DNA from 3 places in the Paraburkholderia bonniea genome. Region 3 is predicted to be linked to each of the others. Evidence: predicted binding sites of a transcription regulator. Region 3 holds the regulator's gene; each other region holds the start of a gene.

Region 1 (6,908 bases), 250 kb from region 3:
CTGGCCAGATGGCAGGTCACCCGGCCCCCTTCGCCGCAGTCAGCAGCCTTGCCAGATCGCTGCAAATACGTTATTTCATCCCGATATCACACCGTGCCTGCTGGATTGCACGCCCCAGATGTCCCCCACTCTGCCCCTATCTCATGACACAACTCGCCACGACCGCTGCGACGTCTTTTCCGTGCGCCCGCTTTATCAAGGAGATCGGTCGCGGCATTCATGGCGCGCGAGCCCTGTCAACCGAAGACACCCACGCGCTTTACCGCGCAATGCTCGAAGGCCGCGTCGCCGAGCTTGAGCTTGGTGCCGTGCTGCTGGCCTATCGCATCAAAGGCGAAAGCGCCGACGAGCTCGCCGCGATGCTGGCTGCCGCGCATGAGTCGTTTGCCCCGGTTGCATGGCCATCGGGCGTCTATGCCCCGGTGTCGATTCCCAGCTACAACGGCGCACGCAAACAACCCAATCTGGTGCCGCTACTCGCACTTTTGCTGGCTCGTGAAGGTATCCCCGTGCTGGTTCACGGCGTCATCCAAGACCCTGGCCGCGTAACCAGTGCAGAAATTTTCAGCCAGCTAGGTCTGAATCCCGCATGCACACACGAGGAGATCGAAGCCGGGCTCACCGCGCAACGCATCGCCTTTGCGCCCATCGAAATTCTGGCCCCCAGCATGGCGCGACTGCTGGCGCTCCGACAACGCATGGGCGTGCGCAATTCAACCCATACGCTGGTCAAATTGCTGCAGCCGTTCGCGCCCGCTGGGCGGCGGCTCGTGAACTACACCCATCCTCCTTACCGTGACAGCCTGACCCAGCTTTTTTGCGCCCACCCGGAAGCGGCAGCGGGCGGCGTACTGCTCGCCCGTGGCACAGAAGGCGAGGCGGTCGCGGATACCCGGCGTCAGGTGCAAGTCGACTGGTTGCACGATGGCGTCTGCGACACCCTGATAGAAGCACAGCGCTCAACGCCACCGTCACCGGGCACGTCAGCCGCCGCGTTGCCGTCAACGCTTGATGCCGCAACCACCGCCTCATGGATCGCTCAGGTCATCGCCGGAACCATGCCCGTGCCGGATTCGATTACGCGGCAAATCGAAGTCGTGCGCAAAATCGCCCGCAACCCGGGCTAGCGCCTGAGCGCCGCTACCCCAATCTCGATAAAACTGCAACGGCGAGAGTTGACACGCAACCTGACGCTGGCATACATTGCGCAGATGCATTTTCTTCAGCACCCCCTCCGAATTACCTCTAGCTGCCTAGCGCAGCTACTACCGCTACGTCTAGCGTAAGTCAGGCGTAGCGTCCCCCGGTCTGTCAGCTTCCAGCTTCGACTCCACCGGGCGGTCATCAAAGCAGCACCTCCCGTTTCACCCCCTTTTTCTGTCGTTATCTTTACAACCTGGCCACTCGCGGTCGTCTGTTTTAACTGCGGGGCCGACTGCCAAAGTCAAATATGCACGTTGCATGGACACCCTTCACGATTGCTGCCGGCGTCACTATCGCTCTGACACTTTTGCGCGCCCGTTCGCTAGTTCCTCTAGCGCCCGGCTGACGGGTTTTCCGCCAGCCATCAGCCCACTAGCCGTCTATTGCTCGCCCCCTCCGGCACCACCGATCTAACGAACGAGGCTCACCATGTTGCGCAATCCTGAAAACAAATACCGTCCCTTTGCCGCCCCTCAGTTGAGCGGCCGAAAATGGCCCAGCCGTACCGTCCAGCAAGCTCCCATCTGGATGAGCACCGATTTACGCGATGGCAACCAATCGTTGATCGAGCCCATGAGCATCGCCCAGAAGCTGGAATTTTTCGACATGCTGGTGCAAATCGGCTTCAAGGAAATCGAAGTCGGGTTTCCCTCCGCATCGCAGACAGACTTTGATTTCGTGCGCACGCTGATTGAAGAAAAACGCATTCCGGACGACGTCACCATCGAAGTACTCGTGCAATCGCGCGAGGCCCTGATCGCTCGCACCTTCGAAGCCCTGCAAGGCGTGCCACGCGCCATCGTGCATCTGTACAGCGCGCTGTGCCCGTCATTTCGCAAGATCGTGTTCAACCAGCCGAAAGAAGAAGTCAAGGCACTGGCCGTGGAAGGCACTCGCCTGATCCGGCAATACGCCGACGCCCAGCCAGAAACTCACTGGATTTATCAGTATTCGCCGGAAACCTTCAGCATGACCGAGCTGGCCTTCGCCCGCGAGGTGTGCGACGCAGTAGCGCAAACCTGGCGCCCGACGCGCCAGCACAAGATGATTCTCAATCTGCCCGCGACTGTCGAAGCCGCCATGCCGAACGTCTACGCCGATCAGATCGAGTGGATGGACCGCAATCTTGGTTATCGGGACAGCATCGTGCTGTCCGTGCATCCGCACAACGACCGGGGCACGGCCGTGGCTGCTGCCGAACTGGCATTGCTGGCGGGGGCAGACCGGATCGAAGGATGCTTGTTCGGCAACGGCGAGCGCACCGGCAACGTCGATCTCGTGACACTCGCGTTGAACCTGTACACCCAGGGAATCGACCCCGGCCTCGACTTCTCGGAAATCGACGCCGTGCGCCGCGTGGTGGAACGCTGCAACCAGATTCCGGTGCACCCACGCCATCCGTATGCGGGGGATCTGGTCCATACAGCGTTTTCCGGCTCGCACCAGGACGCGATTCGCAAAGGGTTTGCCCAGCAACAGCCCGGCGCTTTTTGGGAAGTGCCTTATCTGCCCATCGACCCCGCTGATATCGGGCGCAATTACGATGCCGTGATTCGCGTCAATAGCCAGTCTGGCAAGGGTGGTTCAACCTATTTGCTGGAGCGCGGCATGGGCTTTACGCCGCCACGCCGGGTGCAAATTGAATTTAGTCATGCGGTGCAGGCCGTGACTGATGAATCTGGCGAGGAAATGACCGGCGCTGCAATCTGTGCGCTTTTCGCTCGTGAATACTTCGATGTGGCAGGCCCGCTGCAGCGCGCTAGCGGCAAGGGCCTGCACTGGAATAGCCGGGACATTCCAGTGCCGAATGTCAGCGCGGCCGCCGGTGCCAGCATGCCGGAAACGCAAGCGCACGCGATTAGCCAGGCGCTCCAGCCGTTTGCCGGACAGCCGGTCGAAATAACGTCGTATGAAATGCTGCATACCGCTAATGGCCAGGTTGCGGTTTTCGCTGGTTGCCGTATCGGCGGCCAGGCACCGTGCTTTGGCGTGGGGATTGGTAGCGACGAAGCAGATGCGGTGCTTGACGCACTGGTCAGCGGGATCAACCGGGCAGTGGCAAGCACGCTGTGGCCTGTCGCCGCGCAGAAAGCGGCAGCGTGAAAGCGCACTCAACACACTCAACGCCAGCGCGATCAACAGCCTCGGCAGAAAGCTGGCGGCGAAGCCTTTATTGATAACAAAGCATTGGTAACAAAGCCCTCATCGGCCCGGCGGCGAGTTGCTGGCGGCCAGGCCGATGAGGGCAATGAGGCACAAGTGCTCAGCTCATTCAGTTGCGCAACGAGTCGCCTGCCAGGCCATCAGCCGCCACTGGCCGCCTTCCTGGACCTGAAGCCCGGTGTAGGCAACGGGATACAGCAGCACGCCATTGCTGGCTTCCATTTCGATCAGCGCGCGGCCCGTCACGATGCAAGTCTGCGCTCCGGCCGGCAGCACCTCTTGCGACTGAATCTCGATCTGCCGGTAACGTCTGCGCCCCGACGTAATCGCATCGATGAACTGCTGCTTGGTCTCGCGCTTGCCGTTCGTATGGATGTAGCTGACGTTATCTGAAAGCAATGTGTCCAGCAGCAAACCATCACCGTCGATCATCGCGCGATAACGCTCGCGCTCCAGACTGCGAATCATGTCGATCATCTGCGTCACCATCGTTCAGCCCCTTATTACGTCGACGGGCCATGCCCGTGCGACATACTGTCGCAGGAAACCACACCGGATCGTGCTGCTGAAATTTATATCAATATTTAACGCTTTGATACAGCGTTCGCTACAGAGTGGAACTATCCATCCTCAGGATGTGACTCAGTGCAGGTCATGCAGGCTGTCTCCGAGGCTAGCGACACAGCTTCGTGCCGCATTCTGGCAAAACAGGGGCAGGCAAGATGAGGTAGATGAACCTGGCCATATGCGGCTTTTGGATCAAATCTGTAAAATGCTATCGGAAATGAAATTTAATAGCGAAAATCGGAACTTGAGTCACGTCAGCCGCTCTAAGGTATTAGCACTCAATAAACCTGAGTGCTAATATTCATCACGAAGCCGTCGCAACCGGCTTCTTTTTTGTTTGATCTAAAAGGAGCTTTATCCGTGAGCAACGCCATGACCCTTCCGAATATTCTGAGCCCGTCGTCGGCTAAGTCCGCTTCGGCAGGTTCACTGACACTCGCACAAGTTTCCTTGCTGACCGGCCAGCTAGGCAATATCGACGCCTATATCCAGGCCGTGAACCGCATCCCCATGCTGACTCTGGCTGAAGAACGCCAGTTCGCCACTGAATTCCGTGAGCAGGAAAACCTTGAGTCCGCCCGCCGCCTGGTGTTGTCGCATTTGCGGCTGGTGGTGTCGATCGCGCGCAATTACCTCGGTTATGGCCTGCCGCATGCCGACCTGATCCAGGAAGGCAATATCGGCCTGATGAAAGCCGTGAAGCGCTTCGACCCCACGCAAAACGTGCGCCTTGTGTCGTACGCGATGCACTGGATCAAGGCAGAAATTCACGAGTACATCCTGCGCAACTGGCGCATGGTCAAAGTCGCCACCACCAAGGCGCAACGCAAACTGTTCTTTAATTTGCGCAGCCACAAGCAAGGCTTTCAAGCGTTCACGCCCGATGAGATCGCTAATCTGGCCAAAGAGCTGAACGTTAAGCACGAAGAAGTCTCCGAGATGGAAACCCGGCTCTCCGGTGGTGACATTGCGCTGGAAGGTCAGGTGAACGACGGTGAGGAAGCATTTGCGCCAATCGCTTATCTGGCGGATTCACATAACGAGCCCACCGCAGTGCTGGCAGCCCGTCAACGCGACAAGCTGCAAAGCGACGGCATCTCCAACGCACTAGGCACGCTCGACGCACGCAGCCGCCGCATCATCGAAGCACGCTGGCTGCAAGTCGAAGACGACGGCTCAGGTGGTTCAACACTGCATGAACTGGCCGACGAATTCGGCGTATCCGCAGAGCGGATTCGCCAGATCGAAGCCAGCGCAATGAAAAAAATGCGTGGCGCATTAAATCAATACGCGTAACGCATCGCTTTATCGTTACTGCGGCACGTTGTCACGGCAAACCCGTTCTCTTGCGAGAACGGGTTTTTTTATTTCCCCGCCCCCACCCAGCCGTGCGGCTCCTTGCTTATCCCGAAAATGCTTGCGATACTTTTGCGCTTGGCACTTTAGCGACGCTATGCCGCAGCGCCAAGGCTCGCGCGCCAGTGCGCTCTCCTCCTAGAATCCGTTACCGCACTTAGTCCGGCTCAATCGAATTATTCAAGGTGAGTGAACTGACCAGTCATGACCATCACGCTTAATCGCAAGCCCCCTCCTTTATCGCTGCGAACCCGTCTCGCAGCCTGGGTGCGCGGCCCGACCCTCACGCGAGATATCGCTATCGTCCTTGTCGTCAAGTTTGTTTTGCTCATGACGCTCAAATACGCATTTTTCAATCATCCGCAGGCCAAGCATATGTCCCTGCCTCCTGCTCAAGTCGCACAAGCATTGTTATCCGTGCCTGCGCCGCAACCGTCCCAAGGTGATCCACATGCACGCTAGCGAAGTCGTAGACCTTTCGCGCCTTCAGTTCGCCATTACGGCGCTCTACCACTTTCTGTTTGTGCCGCTAACGCTCGGCCTGTCCTGGTTGCTTGTCATCATGGAGTCGGTATATGTCATGACCGGCAAGCAAATTTACAAGGACATGACCCAGTTCTGGGGCAAGTTGTTCGGTATCAACTTCGCCATGGGCGTGACCACAGGTCTGACGCTCGAATTCCAGTTCGGCACGAACTGGTCGTACTACTCGCACTACGTGGGCGATATTTTCGGCGTGCCGCTCGCCGTCGAAGGGCTGATGGCTTTCTTCCTCGAATCGACTTTCGTCGGGCTGTTCTTCTTTGGCTGGAACCGCCTGTCGAAAGTAAAGCATTTGATCGTCACCTTCCTCGTCGCGCTCGGCTCCAACCTCTCCGCGCTGTGGATTCTGGTCGCCAACGGCTGGATGAATAATCCGGTCGGTGCCGAATTCAACTACGAGACCATGCGCATGGAGCTCACCAGCATCTTCGCCGTGCTGTTCAACCCCGTCGCCCAGGTGAAATTCGTCCACACCGTGTCGGCAGGCTATGTCACCGCGTCAATGTTCGTGCTGGGCGTGTCGTCGTGGTATCTGCTGAAACGGCGTGACATCGAATTCGCGCTGCGCTCGTTTGCCATCGCGGCGGGCTTTGGTTTGGCGTCGACGCTGTGCGTCATCGTACTGGGCGACGAGTCCGGCTATCACACCGGCGAAGTGCAAAAGGTCAAGCTGGCCGCCATCGAATCTGAATGGGAAACCATGCCAGCGCCCGCACCTTTCACGCTATTCGGCATTCCGAATCAGAAAGAAGAGCGCACCGATTACGCGATTCGGATCCCCTACGCGCTCGGCATCATCGCCACGCGCTCGTTTGATGAGCCCGTGGTCGGTCTGAAAGACCTGATGGCGCAAAACGAAGTCCGCATCAAGAATGGGATGCTTGCTTACGGTGCCCTGCAAAAACTGAAAGCCGGTAACGCAAGCGATGAAACCCGCGCGATCTTCGATGCGCACAAGCAAGACCTCGGCTACGGGCTGATGCTCAAGCAGTTCACCCAGGCTGTCACCGATGCCACGCCAGAACAGATAGCGCTCGCCGCGAAGAAAACCATCCCGCGCGTCGCACCAGTGTTTT
Region 2 (6,908 bases), 1.8 Mb from region 3:
CGTTGCTTTACAACACAGCAGCCTGACGGCACAACTACTTCACGGCTGCACGGCTTGCCATGAAGGATCAGGGTCGAACGTTTTGATCGCGGCAGCCGCGCTCGCTGATTTCGGCCCGAGGTTCTTCTGATACAGCTGTCCCTCCTGGTTGACGATAAAACTCATCACGCCGGTTTTGCCATATTCAACCGGCCAGGCGATCAGGCCAAAGCCTTTGGTCATTGCGCCTTGTTCCAGATAGCTTTGCCCGCCGCCTTTCGCGTGAGGGCCTTGCGCCGTCAAGATCCGGTAGTGATAGCCGTGATATCCCTCGCCATTCTTGATTCCCCCTGTTTGCGCCATCACCTCGGCCAGCGGCCCAAGCGGGCTTGGCGTGGCATCTGCTGCGGCTGGCCAGTACAGTCCGTCGCGCTGGCCAGACGTGCTGACAATGCGCTGGGCGTAACGCTGGGTTTGCGCGTGATAGTCGTTTTGCGCATCCAGGTAGGCCAGCGAGGTCATCATCGCGGCATGCTCGTTGCGGCCAATCCGCCGCGTCAGAATTTCATCCTTCGCTGCGGCCAGATCAAAACGCCAGCCTTTCGCCGTTTGTACCAGCGGCACGGGCAAGGTCCAGCCGCTGGTGCCCACCGCAAGATGCGCACTCGGGCGGCCATGGCTCGGGGTGGGGTCATTGACGATCTCATGGCCTTGCGCCCACGCGCCGAGGAACGCATAGATATCGTCCTCACCCAGTTCCCGGGTTGGGATGAAACGGCCGAAATCATTGCCGAGAACATGCTTCATGGCGTCGTGATCGTTGCTGGCGAGCGCATCCACGAACGCATTGGCGGCGGCATCCGGCCCAGGATAGACCGCTTGGGCGAAAGCGCTGGCAGCGCCAAAGGTGAATGTGGCGAGCGCCAGCGTCAGGCGCGCGCAGGCCATGGCGTAGGGGCGTGAACGTCCCGCGCGGTCGTGGCGCGAGTGCAATGCGGAAAAGTGGATCATGAGCGGCTCCTTCTGGATGGTTCAAATGTGATTAGCGATGGAAATGACGCTGAGCGCCACCGCCACGTTGCATGCCGCCGCCGGCTCCCAGTCCACCGCCGCGTTGCACGCCCCCGCCGTTGGCTCCCAGTCCACCGCCGTGTTGCACGCCACCGCCGTTGACCCCCAGTCCACCGCCGTGTTGCACGCCACCGCCGTTGACCCCCAGTCCACCGCCGTGTTGCCCGCCGCCGCTATTGGCACCGGGCAGCCCGCCGCCCCCCGCAGAACGCTCCGAGAGCGCTTGACGGCTGGCCTGGCCGCGTTGCATGTCTTGACGCGCGGCATTGCCATCGCCCGCGCCGCGTAGCGCGTTATCGTGGTTGACGCTTTGCGCCCGGCGGAACTGATCGCTGGCGTTCGTTCCGCCCTGGTGAATCCCTTGCACACGCTGGCTGGCGGTTCCACTGAGGTTTTGCCCGGTGCGGTTTTGCAGGGTCTGCTGCGCTTGGGCCCGCGCGTTCGCGTTCACGTTGTCACGGCCGCGATACGCATCACGCTGGGCGCGCTCCGCGCCGCTCACGCCACCATTGAGGCTGGTATTCCGGTTGAAACTGGCGTTGCGGCTCCAGTTGGCGGTGCCGCCATTCACGTTGAGCCGGTTGTTGACATTGAGGTTGTTGTAGCGATTGACGTTGATATTGACGTCATGCGTATTCCAGTTGAAGCCGCCCCACAACGAGTTGGCTACAGCCACGCCCGCGCCGAACGCCAGGCCGGTGGCAAAGCCGGTAGCGATGGCATAGCCCGGAGGCGGCGGCATATACACCGGCGGGTACGCCGGATAAGGCCACGTGCCATAGACCACGGTGGGGTTGTAGGTGGGCACGTACACCACCTGCGGGTTGACGGGCACGATCTGGATCGTGTTTTGTTCGACCACGACTTTTTGCTGCTCGCCCGATTTCAGGTTGCCCGCTTGCTGGGCTTGCTTGCGCAGCCGCTGGACTGAATCCATCACATCGTTTGGCTGCGCCAGGAACGCATTGCCCAGTTGCGTCACCCAGTCAGGCTTCGAGGCCATCGTGGCGAGCACTTGCGGGAATGCCACCAGGGACTGCACGCTCGGGTCCCACGGCTGCGCGGCGACGGCCTTGACGGCGTCATCGCCTTTGAGATTCGGATTGGCCTTCGACCAGGCCGCCGCTGCCGCGACATCCTGAGGAAAGGTCGTCGCCATCAGCACCTGGGCCAGCAGCGCGTCGGGATAGAGCGCGATAGGCGCGGCGAGCGAATCTAGCTGCTGGTTCGACATCTTCGCGGCGCTTTGCGCCCACGCCGCACTTGGGGCGGCGATGCCGATAAAGAGCGGTGCGCCTGCGAGTGCAGCACAAAGAAGCAGCACGTTGCGCTTGTAGGCTTCGGATCGTTTCACGATGAAGTTCTCCCGGTTGGACGATGCATAAAAAGTGGACTGCGTTTGAAACTGGGGTAGCCGTTGCCTTGAATGGCCTGGCGTGAAGGCAAGGCCAAACGATTAACGTGGATCAAACGATACGGATCAAACCAGCGGATCAAACCAGCGGATCAACTACAACGGCTGAAACTACTGCGTGATGCCTGTATGAAGTGCTTTTAAGCAGTGTTGATGTGATAAGGATGGCGTGGCGCTAATCCTGGCGCGGCTCAGCCATTTTTATGCTGAATATCAGGCGATACCGCTGCCGGTTAACAAAGCGATTAACCGTGGCTCAGGAAGGGTGTCGATTAAGGGGCAGATAAACCTCCGGCGAGGCTAGCAGCTTTCCTGCTGCGTTTCACATTTTTTGAGAAATTAAATTTCCAAAGTGTGATAGCGCCACGTGAGCGTTACACGAGTGCCATGTGAAAACTGAAACGGCAGAGGGGATTTTATGTCTGGCGCAGCGCGGGGATGCTTATTGAAAGATTTGTTAAATCTTCGTGTCTTATGCAAGGCGCATGCTGGTGAGATGTGAGGCGAACTAGACGCGTGAGTCGATGGAAAGGCGCTCAGGATAAATGCCGGGTGAGCATTGAGCGGCGAGCAAACAAGGGTATACCCTCGAATAAATTAACGGCGAGCGAGGTGGCCGAACCGGTATCCGCTGGCGAAAAGGCACTTCAGGCGAGCGGGATAACAGACGGGGCAGGCTTATCCCGCATGCGTTTTCCGGGGTTTTTCGCGCCTTCGCCAAGCCTGCTCAACATAATTGCCCGTCCCATCCTTCTTGAATTTGTCATCGGTCGTCCATATACTTAGCACTTGCGGCACGAGAGTGCTAACAACATCGTCGGCTGGCTTTTGCCAGCCGGTTTTTTTCAGCGTTCTTCCGTCTTAATCAAGAGGAGTATCTATGGAACTTAGTCCTTTGCATGATCGCGTGATCGTCAAACGCCTGGATCAGGAAACTAAAACTGCATCAGGCATCGTGATTCCAGAAGGCGCAGCAGAAAAGCCGGATCAGGGCGAAATCGTGGCCGTTGGCCCGGGCAAGCGCGACGACAAAGGTGCCTACATTCCGCTCGACGTGAAAGTGGGCGACCGCGTTCTGTTCGGCAAATACGCAGGCCAAACCGCCAAGGTCAATGGCGATGAACTGCTCGTGATGCGCGAAGAAGACATCATGGCCGTGGTGAAGAAGTAAGCGCGAATTTCGCCTCATATTCACAAGAATTCAAGGAGTTACAAGATGGCAGCTAAAGACGTCGTATTTGGCGATTCCGCCCGTGCCAAGATGGTTGAAGGCGTGAATATTCTCGCCAACGCAGTAAAAGTTACGCTGGGACCAAAGGGCCGCAATGTCGTGCTCGAACGCAGCTTCGGCGGTCCGACGGTCACCAAAGACGGTGTATCGGTCGCAAAAGAAATCGAACTGAAAGACAAGCTCCAGAACATGGGCGCGCAAATGGTCAAGGAAGTAGCTTCCAAGACCAGCGACAACGCCGGTGACGGCACCACCACGGCAACCGTGCTGGCTCAGTCGATCGTCCGCGAAGGCATGAAGTACGTTGCATCGGGCATGAACCCAATGGATCTGAAGCGCGGTATCGACAAGGCTGTAACGGCCGCTATCGAAGAACTGCGCAAGATCAGCAAGCCTTGCACCACCAATAAAGAAATCGCACAGGTCGGCTCGATCTCGGCAAACAGCGACTCGTCAATTGGCGACCGTATTGCTGAAGCGATGGACAAGGTTGGCAAGGAAGGCGTCATCACCGTAGAAGACGGCAAGTCGCTGCAAGACGAACTGGACGTGGTTGAAGGCATGCAGTTCGACCGTGGCTACCTGTCGCCGTACTTCATCAACAATCCTGACAAGCAAGTTGCTGTGCTCGAAAACCCGTTCGTGCTGCTGCACGACAAAAAGGTATCGAACATCCGTGACCTGCTGCCGGTGCTGGAGCAAGTTGCCAAGGCTGGCCGTCCGCTGCTGATCATCGCTGAAGATGTCGAAGGCGAAGCGCTGGCTACGCTGGTGGTGAACAACATCCGCGGCATTCTCAAGACCGTTGCCGTGAAGGCACCTGGCTTTGGTGATCGCCGCAAGGCCATGCTGGAAGACATCGCTATCCTGACCGGCGGCCAGGTTATCGCGGAAGAAACTGGCCTGACGCTCGAAAAAGCCACGCTGGCCGAACTGGGCCAGGCCAAGCGCATCGAAGTGGGTAAAGAAAACACCACGATCATCGACGGCGCTGGTGAGGCGGTCAACATCGAAGCACGCGTGAAGCAAGTGCGTGCCCAAATCGAAGAAGCGTCATCTGATTACGACCGTGAAAAACTGCAGGAACGCGTGGCCAAGCTGGCTGGCGGTGTTGCAGTGATCAAGGTTGGCGCCGCAACCGAAATGGAAATGAAAGAGAAAAAAGCACGTGTCGAAGACGCTCTGCACGCTACGCGCGCAGCGGTGGAAGAAGGCATCGTGGCTGGCGGCGGTGTTGCGCTGATCCGTGCTCGCACGGCAATCGCAGGCCTGAAGGGTGCTAACCCGGATCAGGACGCTGGCATCAAGATCGTGCTGCGCGCGATGGAAGAGCCGCTGCGTCAGATCGTGACGAACGGTGGCGAGGAAGCCAGCGTCGTGGTGGCAGCAGTGGCAGCCGGCACAGGCAACTACGGCTACAACGCAGCAACGGGCGAGTACGTCGACCTGGTTGCGGCTGGCGTGGTTGATCCGACGAAGGTTACGCGCACTGCGCTGCTGAACGCAGCATCGGTCGCAGGCCTGCTGCTGACAACTGACGCGGCTGTTTGCGAGCTGCCGAAGGAAGATGCACCAATGCCTGGTGGCATGCCCGGTGGTATGGGCGGTATGGGCATGGACATGTAATTTCGGCTTCTGCCGCAATGCATGGAGGCGTATGCCGCAACGCGTATGCTTCAAAGTAATAATCGGCTGGGCTAGCTTCAGGCTGGTCCAGCCGTTGAAAACCCCACATTCGTGGGGTTTTTTATTGCGCGCGCGAAAGCTGTCCGATCACGACGCTTGCCCGCCATTGCCCGAGCCTGGCATTGATCTCCCGCACTACTGGGGTGCATCAAATGCACCCGGTACGGCGCTGACATCAGCCCAGAAAAAATGCGGCAAGCCTGACCCAGGCGGTGGCCCGTTCCATGATTAAAAATCACGGGTTTTTGTTGGTGCACTCAGTCTCACTAATGGTGCAACTACTGAATTTCAAAAAATCGCAACCAGGTTGCAACAAGCCCCATTTAATTATCTTAAATTGAGGTTGCAATGCAGGAAAACCCTGCCGCTACGGTATATTGCCTATCGCATAATTGGAGTTACAATGCGCCCGTCTTAACGGTTTCAGGTCTTTATAGGCCGATTCTGTAACACGTAGGGAGGCCTGTTAATGAAAATCAGAATGATCGGTAGTGGGGTTTCCCGTATGCCGCACAAAAAACAATCGCAAGAAGCAAACCGGTATCATGGCGAGCTTTTTTTACGAATCAATAACGCGACTATTAACGGGGATTGACACATTGACGGCACCGGAGACCATCTAGCGGTGCCGTTTTCACATCCGCTTTCGGCGGCTGGCAACGAAACGTGAAACAGATCGCGGGTTTCGCCCGCCGTTTTCACGGGTCTTTTTTTCAGTATCCGTTGTACCGCGACGATTGCCTTCGACACAGGCCCGTCTGGCGGTACAGGCTAAGGAGCATTAAATGGATATTTTCATCCAGCAGATTCTGAACGGTCTGGTGCTGGGCAGCATTTACGCCATCATCGCGCTGGGCTACACGATGGTGTACGGCATTTTGGGCATTATCAATTTCGCGCACGGCGACGTGCTGATGGTCGGCGCGATGGTTGCGCTGTCGGCGATAGGCGTGTTGCAAAACCATTTTCCAGGGCTGGGCGCTGTGCCAACGCTGATTATCGCGTTGCTGATTGCCGCTGTTGTGTGCGCGCTGGTCGGTTACACCATTGAACGAGTCGCGTATCGGCCGCTGCGGCGGGCACCGCGCCTCGCGCCGCTGATTACCGCAATCGGCGTGTCGATCCTGCTGCAAACGCTGGCCATGATGATCTGGTCACGCAATCCACTGCCGTTCCCCCAACTGCTGCCGACCAACCCGATCAACGTGATTCATCCGACGGACACCACGCCGGGCGCGGTGATCTCCATGACCGAAATCGTCATCATCGTGACCGCGTTCGTGGTCATGGGAGCGCTTTTGCTACTGGTGCATAAAACCCGTCTCGGGCGCGCCATGCGGGCGATTGCCGAAAATCCGAACGTCGCTAGCCTGATGGGCGTGAATCCGAATTTCGTGATCTCGGCGACCTTCATGATCGGCTCCGCGCTGGCCGCCCTGGCGGGCGTGATGATTGCTTCCGAATACGGCAACGCGCACTTCTATATGGGCTTTATTCCCGGGATCAAGGCGTTCACCGCTGCCGTGC
Region 3 (6,908 bases):
ATCAGAATCGACTTGCCCGCGCCGGTTTCGCCGGAAAAAACCGAAAAGCCAGTGTCGAATTCGAGATCGAGCGTAGCCACGATCACAAAGTCGCGTATCGAGAGATGACGAAGCATGGGACGTGAGTTCGCTTAAAGAGCCAAGGGGACAAAAAGACAAAAGGATGCAGCGCGGGTGACGGTTTAAGACGCGGGATCGTCTTCGTGCGATGGGTATTCGTTCCAGTGCAGTTTTTTGCGCAGCGTTGCGTAATAGCTGTAGCCGACTGGATGTAAAAACGGCACGGTATGCCGCGAGCGGAGCACTTCGATGGTGTCGTTGAGTTCGAGCGCGGTGAACGACTGCATGTCGAAATTCACGTTGACGTCACGCCCCGCAATGATCTGGATGCTGACCCTGGAGTTGTCCGGCAGCACGATGGGCCGGTTCGACAGCGCATGCGGTGCGATAGGCACCAGCACCAGCCCCTGAAGCTGTGGATGCAGGATCGGCCCGGATGACGACAGCGCATACGCGGTTGACCCTGTAGGCGTGGCGACAATCAGGCCATCGGAGCGCTGGTTGTACATGAAGCGGTTATCGACCGACACCCGTAACTCCGCCATACCGGAAAAACCACTGCGGTTGACCACCACGTCATTGAATGCGAGCGCCTGATAAATCACCTGGTTGCCGCGCATGATGCGAGCTTCGAGCAGCATGCGTTCTTCACGCTCGAAGCTGCCGCTGAGCATCTGCGGCACGATCTCGTGCATATCTGAGACGGGGATGTCGGTGATAAAACCGAGCCGGCCATGGTTGATGCCAATCAGCGGGGTTTTATACGGCGCGAGCTGGCGGCCGATACCGAGCATCGTGCCGTCGCCGCCCAGCACCACGGCCACGTCGGCCTGTGCGCCGATCTCGGCGGGGTGTAACGCGGGATAGCCTGAGACACCGATTTCGCGGGCAGTTTCGGCTTCGAATACGACGTCGAAGCCGCGTCTGGCGATACATGTGGCAAGCGCGATAAGTGGCTCGCCGATGCCCGGCGTATTACTGCGCCCGACAAGCGCCACGGTTTTGAACTGGCTGGAAACTTGCATTGCGGCATTACACCATAGGTAAGGTCTGAAAAGAACCGGGAACGTCCCGGCCAGCGAGGCCGCCGCGATTGGCTCAGCGCTGCCGGGGATTATCGTTAAAATGTCGCCGTTCCGACGACCCGCGGCGAGTTTGAGCCTGACCAGGCACTGCTTTTCGCAGGTGCTTCGCCAGCGGGTTGAGGCTGGACCCGCAGTTGCACTGCCATTAAAGCGACACCACATTTCGCCATGCTAGATCCTCGCGCACAAACTCTGCTTAAAACCCTGATCGAACGCTATATCGCTGACGGCCAGCCAGTAGGCTCGCGCACGCTGTCGCGTTTTTCCGGTCTGGAACTGAGCCCGGCGACCATCCGCAACGTGATGTCCGACCTCGAAGAGCTTGGGCTGGTGACCAGCCCACACACCTCCGCTGGACGAGTGCCGACGCCGCGAGGCTACCGGCTCTTTGTCGACACGATGCTGACGGTTGAATCGGCGGCTGACGAAGAAGCGGTGATGCGGGTGGTTCAGACCACGCTGCAAGCGGGCGAGCCGCAAAAAATCGTGGCTGCGGCGGCGAGCGTGCTGTCCAGCCTGACGCAGTTTGCCGGGGTCGTGCTGACACCGCGCCGTAGCCATGTCTTCAGGCAGATCGAGTTCATGCGTTTGTCCGACAAGCGCATTTTGCTGATCATTGTGACGCCCGAAGGCGACGTGCAAAACCGCATCATGGCGACCCAGCGCGACTTCTCGCCATCGCAACTGACCGAAGCGTCGAACTACATCAACGCGCATTTTGGCGGATTGTCGTTTGACGAAGTGCGCAGGCGTTTGCGCGAGGAAATTGACGAGCTGCGCGGCGACATGACGACGTTGATGCACACCGCCGTCACGGCCAGCACGGACGCCGCCGATACCGGCGAAACCTTGCTGATCTCGGGCGAACGCAACCTGCTGGAGGTTGCTGATTTGTCGTCCGACATGGCGCGTTTGCGCAAGCTGTTTGATGTTTTTGACCAGAAAACCAGCCTCCTTCAGTTGCTTGATGTGTCCAGCCACGCTCAGGGCGTGCAGATTTACATTGGTGGCGAATCGACTCTCGTGCCCCTCGAAGAAATGAGCGTGGTGACGGCTCCTTACGAGGTGAACGGCAAGGTGGTCGGCACGCTCGGCGTGATTGGGCCAACCCGGATGGCCTACAACCGGGTGATTCCGATTGTTGACATCACGGCGCGGCTGCTGTCGTTGACGCTGAACCAGAAGTAAGCGCACGGAGCAGACGATGCACTGCATTGCTTGCCAAAGCTCAAAGCTCGGGCTTCGTGCAGCACGCCCGAGATGGTGTAAGGCCCATGATGCTTGACTAGCTGTGCTGCGCCAATCGGCCGGATGGCCAGGTGGGCAACGGCCAGGGCGTGGCTATAATGCGTCACCTGAATCCATGGCCCGCTGACTGCGGTTCCCGTTGCCTATGCGTTTCGATCTAGAGCGTCCATCGCAGCCCACCGCGTCACATCGTGTTGCAGTTTTGCTGATTAATCTCGGCACGCCAGATGCACCCACACCACGCGCGGTACGCCGTTATCTCGCACAGTTTTTATCTGACCGGCGTGTGGTTGAAATTCCGCCGGTGCTCTGGCAAATCATTTTGCGTTTGCTGATCCTGCCGCTGCGTGGCCGCACGTCGGCCAAAAAATACGCCTCGGTGTGGTTGCCGGAAGGCTCGCCGTTGCGGGTTCACACTGAAAAACAGACCGAAGGCCTGCGCCATCTGCTGCAAATCAATGGCTACGCGGTGCCGGTCGAATACGCGATGCGTTATGGCACCCCCAGCATTCCCGCGATGCTGAATCAACTGAAGCTCGCAGGCGCTGAGCGCGTGCTGCTGATGCCGATGTATCCGCAATATTCTTCATCCACTACAGCCACGGCTTTTGATGCCGCTTTCGCGGCGTTGCGGCGCATGCGCAATCAGCCCGAAATCCGCACGGTGCGTCATTACGCCGATCACCCGTCCTATATCGCCGCGCTCGCAGCACAAGTGCAGAACTACTGGCATGTGCATGGCCGGCCGGATTTTGCCGCGGGCGACCGGCTGGTGCTGAGCTTTCATGGCGTGCCGAAGAGCACACTCGATCTGGGCGACCCGTATCACAGCCAGTGCCAGGTCACTGCTGCATTGCTGATCCAGGCGCTGGGCTTGAGCACGGTCGAATGCCGCGTGACGTTTCAGTCACGCTTTGGCCGGGCCGAATGGCTCCAGCCTTATACCGCGCCGACGCTAAAAGAACTGGGCGCAGCCTGTGTTGGGCGGGTGGATGTGTTTTGTCCAGGATTTACCGCCGATTGCCTTGAAACCATTGAAGAAATCGGCATGGAAGTGTGTGAGGAGTTCAAACAGGCGGGCGGTAAGGTGTTCCACCGGATTCCATGCCTGAATTCCTCTACCGCATGGATCGCCGCCCTCGGCGAGATCGTGGCGCAAAACCTCCAGGGCTGGCCGGTGCATACGCCGCCAGTGCCTGGCGCTAGCTCATGAGTCCACGCCGTATCCAGTCCCATCAAGCGCTTGGTTGACCACCATGAATTACCGTATCTCGACTGAACCTGACGCGCGTTTGCGTATTGATAAATGGCTGTGGGCGGCACGGTTTTTCAAAACCCGCTCACTGGCGGCGGATGCGATCGAAAAAGGCCGCATACGGGTGGGAGGCGTTCACGTTAAACCCGCACGGGACGTGCGCGTGGGCGAACTGATAGAAATCGAGATCGACCGGATGGTGTGGCAGGTGACAGTCTTGGGTCTTTGCGAGGTGCGCGGCCCTGCAACCGTCGCGCAAACGCTGTACGCGGAAACGGCTGAGAGCCGGGTGCGGCGGCAACAGGAGCTGGAGCGGCGTAAAACCTTCCGCGAGCCCGCCGCAACCTTGCACGGGCGTCCGACCAAACGTGACCGGCGCATTATCGACAAGCTAGCTGGAGAGGATTGACCGGGTTTTCCAGGGCAGCGTGAATTTCGTCGTATTCAGAGGCGTTTTTACTGATCGCCCCGGACAGACAGATGGTCGTGGTTGTCGCAATCAGCACTAGGGCGACCAGCGAAATGGCAAAGGTCAGTTTCATGGCACTTCTCTGAAATAGCTGCCAGACAAGATGGTGTGCTGGCAGGCAGGAGTGGCGGTTCGTGGCGGTTCGTGGCGGTTCGGGGCGGATCGCGCACGCCAGCCGCGGCGTCGCACAGCCCGTTAGCCCAGTCTAGGCGAGCCATCAGACGGTCTCAATCTCAATTTGATTAAAACTCTGTCATGCGCCGGTCATTGATGTAACCCATTCTTTCTATGCACCGGTTCTGGGCAAAAATTCACGGCGAATCTTGAATTAGTGTTTTCGAGCCTCATCTACGCCGCCAGCTAGCAATGGCGGCACGGGGTGGTTTTGCCAAACCCGCGCCGCTGCCCTTTGCTTTCACTTTTCTAACGACTTTCAGCGATATGGAAAACAAGCAAGAGAACCCATCAGGCCTGCATCCCAATTCTGCGGAAGAGCGCTCCCACGAAGCCGATAGCATCGAACAGGGCGCTAGTTCAATCGAAGCCGAACTGGCCGATGCCCAGGCAAAAATCGCCGAGCTGCAGGAGAGTTTTCTGCGAGCCAAGGCCGAAACAGAAAATGCCCGCCGCCGCGCCCAGGACGATGTTGCCAAGGCGCACAAGTTTGCTATCGAAAGTTTCGCTGAGCATTTGCTGCCAGTGATCGACAGCCTTGAAGCGGCGCTTGAGCATGCGTCAACCGATCTGGACAAAGTGCGTGAAGGCGTCGAGCTGACCTTGCGTCAGCTCACCGGCGCACTTGAAAAGGGCCGCGTCGTCGCACTCAATCCGATAGGCGAGAAATTTGATCCCCATCAGCATCAGGCGATTTCAATGGTGCCCTCCGAGCAGGAAGCCAACACCGTGGTTTCCGTGCTGCAAAAGGGTTACGTGATTGCCGACCGGGTTTTGCGCCCGGCGCTCGTCACGGTGTCGCAGCCAAAGTGAGCTCCGAAGTGACTTCGATTCCCGTCGACGCTACTGCGTTCGCCACCTTCGACATGCAGGAGTTAAGCGCCGAAACGTTCGATGCCGCGCTTGAAGCTGCTGACGATGCGCTGGCGGTGGTCTTTTTCTGGGGGCTCGACTGTTTTAACTGTGAGGTCGCCAAGAAGGCGATGCTGACGCAGCCCGAGGCGATTCGCGCACTCGGGCTGAAATGGTTTCACAGCAATGTCTATGTCCACCGCGATTTAGGCCGGCGCTTTATGTTGCATGGCGTGCCGACCTGGTTTTTCTTTCATCGCGGCAAGCGGCTGGGCCGGGCCACCGGCTGGCATGGGCTCGCCCAGTTTGAGGCAGCGGTTGCCGCCGCCCGCAGCAAGATTCATGCCGCAGGCGGCGCTGAGCCAGTTGCAGACGCAAAATAATTGCAGCGTTTATCGCAAAAAGTCTTGAAAACGAATTGAACGCACTTATGTTGAGTGCAGGCAAAAATTGAAGGGAAATGTCCTGTAGCCAGCCTGTTCAAGGCGCTGTTCAAGGCACTTCCCGCGGTCATCAAATTCAGGAGATTAAAAAATGGGCAGAATCATCGGTATTGACCTGGGCACCACGAACTCGTGCGTCGCCATCATGGAAGGCAATCAGGTCAAGGTTATTGAAAACCTCGAAGGTGCGCGCACTACGCCGTCCGTCATCGCTTATATGGCCGACAACGAAATTCTGGTTGGCGCTCCCGCCAAACGCCAGTCGGTCACCAATCCAAAAAACACGCTGTACGCGATCAAGCGCCTGATCGGCCGCCGCTTTGACGAAAAAGAAGTGCAAAAAGACATCGCGTTGATGCCTTACTCAATCATCAAGGCTGACAACGGCGATGCATGGGTCGAGGTGAATGGCGAGAAGCTAGCACCGCCGCAAATTTCGGCGGAAGTGCTGCGCAAGATGAAGAAAACCGCCGAAGACTACCTGGGCGAGCCGGTCACCGAAGCCGTGATTACCGTTCCTGCGTACTTCAACGACAGCCAGCGTCAGGCCACCAAAGACGCGGGCCGTATTGCGGGGCTGGAAGTCAAGCGGATCATCAATGAACCAACTGCTGCGGCACTGGCGTTTGGTCTGGATAAAGCTGAAAAGGGCGATCGCAAGATTGCGGTGTATGACCTGGGCGGCGGCACGTTCGACGTCTCGATCATCGAAATCGCTGACGTTGATGGCGAAATGCAGTTTGAAGTGCTGTCCACCAATGGCGATACGTTCCTCGGCGGTGAAGACTTTGACCAGCGCATCATTGATTACATCATTGGCGAGTTCAAGAAAGAGCAGGGCGTGGATTTGTCGAAAGACGTGCTCGCGCTGCAACGCCTGAAAGAGTCGGCGGAAAAAGCCAAGATCGAGTTGTCGTCGGGTCAGCAGACTGAAATCAATCTGCCGTACATCACCGCTGATGCGTCAGGTCCGAAGCACTTGAACCTGAAAATCACCCGCGCCAAGCTGGAAGCGCTGGTGGAAGAGCTGATCGACCGCACCATCGAACCTTGCCGCATGGCAATTACCGATGCGGGCGTGAAGGTTAGCGAAATCGACGACGTGATTCTGGTCGGCGGCATGACGCGTATGCCGAAGGTGCTGGAAAAGGTGAAGGAGTTCTTCGGCAAGGAGCCACGCCGTGACGTGAACCCGGATGAAGCCGTGGCCGTGGGTGCTGCGATTCAGGGGCAGGTGTTGTCGGGCGATCGCAAGGACGTGCTGCTGCTGGACGTGACGCCGTTGTCACTTGGCATCGAAACCCTCGGTGGGGTGATGACCA

Evidence for each region. The regulator HrcA, encoded in region 3, represses chaperone genes, less so after heat shock. The targets are predictions, from matches to a motif close to TTAGCACTCNNNNNNNNNGAGTGCTAA.
Region 1: rpoH (RNA polymerase sigma factor RpoH) is a predicted target of HrcA. The motif match lies at 4,205-4,231, and genes of this name have one in related genera.
Region 2: GH656_RS04240 (co-chaperone GroES) is a predicted target of HrcA. The motif match lies at 3,247-3,273, and genes of this name have one in related genera.

What each region holds. Positions count from the first base shown of each region.
Region 1 is NZ_QPEQ01000001.1:2,977,479-2,984,386, forward strand. It holds gene ybiB (DNA-binding protein YbiB) at 144-1,127, shown strand; gene leuA (2-isopropylmalate synthase) at 1,633-3,306, shown strand; gene GH656_RS13130 (nuclear transport factor 2 family protein) at 3,472-3,855, opposite strand; gene rpoH (RNA polymerase sigma factor RpoH) at 4,294-5,229, shown strand; gene cydP (cytochrome oxidase putative small subunit CydP) at 5,494-5,751, shown strand; gene GH656_RS13145 (cytochrome ubiquinol oxidase subunit I) at 5,741-6,908, shown strand, end outside.
Region 2 is NZ_QPEQ01000001.1:970,624-977,531, forward strand. It holds gene GH656_RS04230 (DUF2950 domain-containing protein) at 40-990, opposite strand; gene GH656_RS04235 (DUF3300 domain-containing protein) at 1,022-2,404, opposite strand; gene GH656_RS04240 (co-chaperone GroES) at 3,345-3,635, shown strand; gene groL (chaperonin GroEL) at 3,681-5,321, shown strand; gene GH656_RS04250 (branched-chain amino acid ABC transporter permease) at 6,167-6,908, shown strand, end outside.
Region 3 is NZ_QPEQ01000001.1:2,732,320-2,739,227, reverse strand. It holds gene recN (DNA repair protein RecN) at 1-116, opposite strand, end outside; gene GH656_RS12030 (NAD kinase) at 183-1,085, opposite strand; gene hrcA (heat-inducible transcriptional repressor HrcA) at 1,314-2,333, shown strand; gene hemH (ferrochelatase) at 2,539-3,606, shown strand; gene GH656_RS12015 (RNA-binding S4 domain-containing protein) at 3,650-4,057, shown strand; gene GH656_RS17780 (hypothetical protein) at 4,029-4,190, opposite strand; gene grpE (nucleotide exchange factor GrpE) at 4,559-5,104, shown strand; gene GH656_RS12005 (thioredoxin domain-containing protein) at 5,113-5,526, shown strand; gene dnaK (molecular chaperone DnaK) at 5,678-6,908, shown strand, end outside.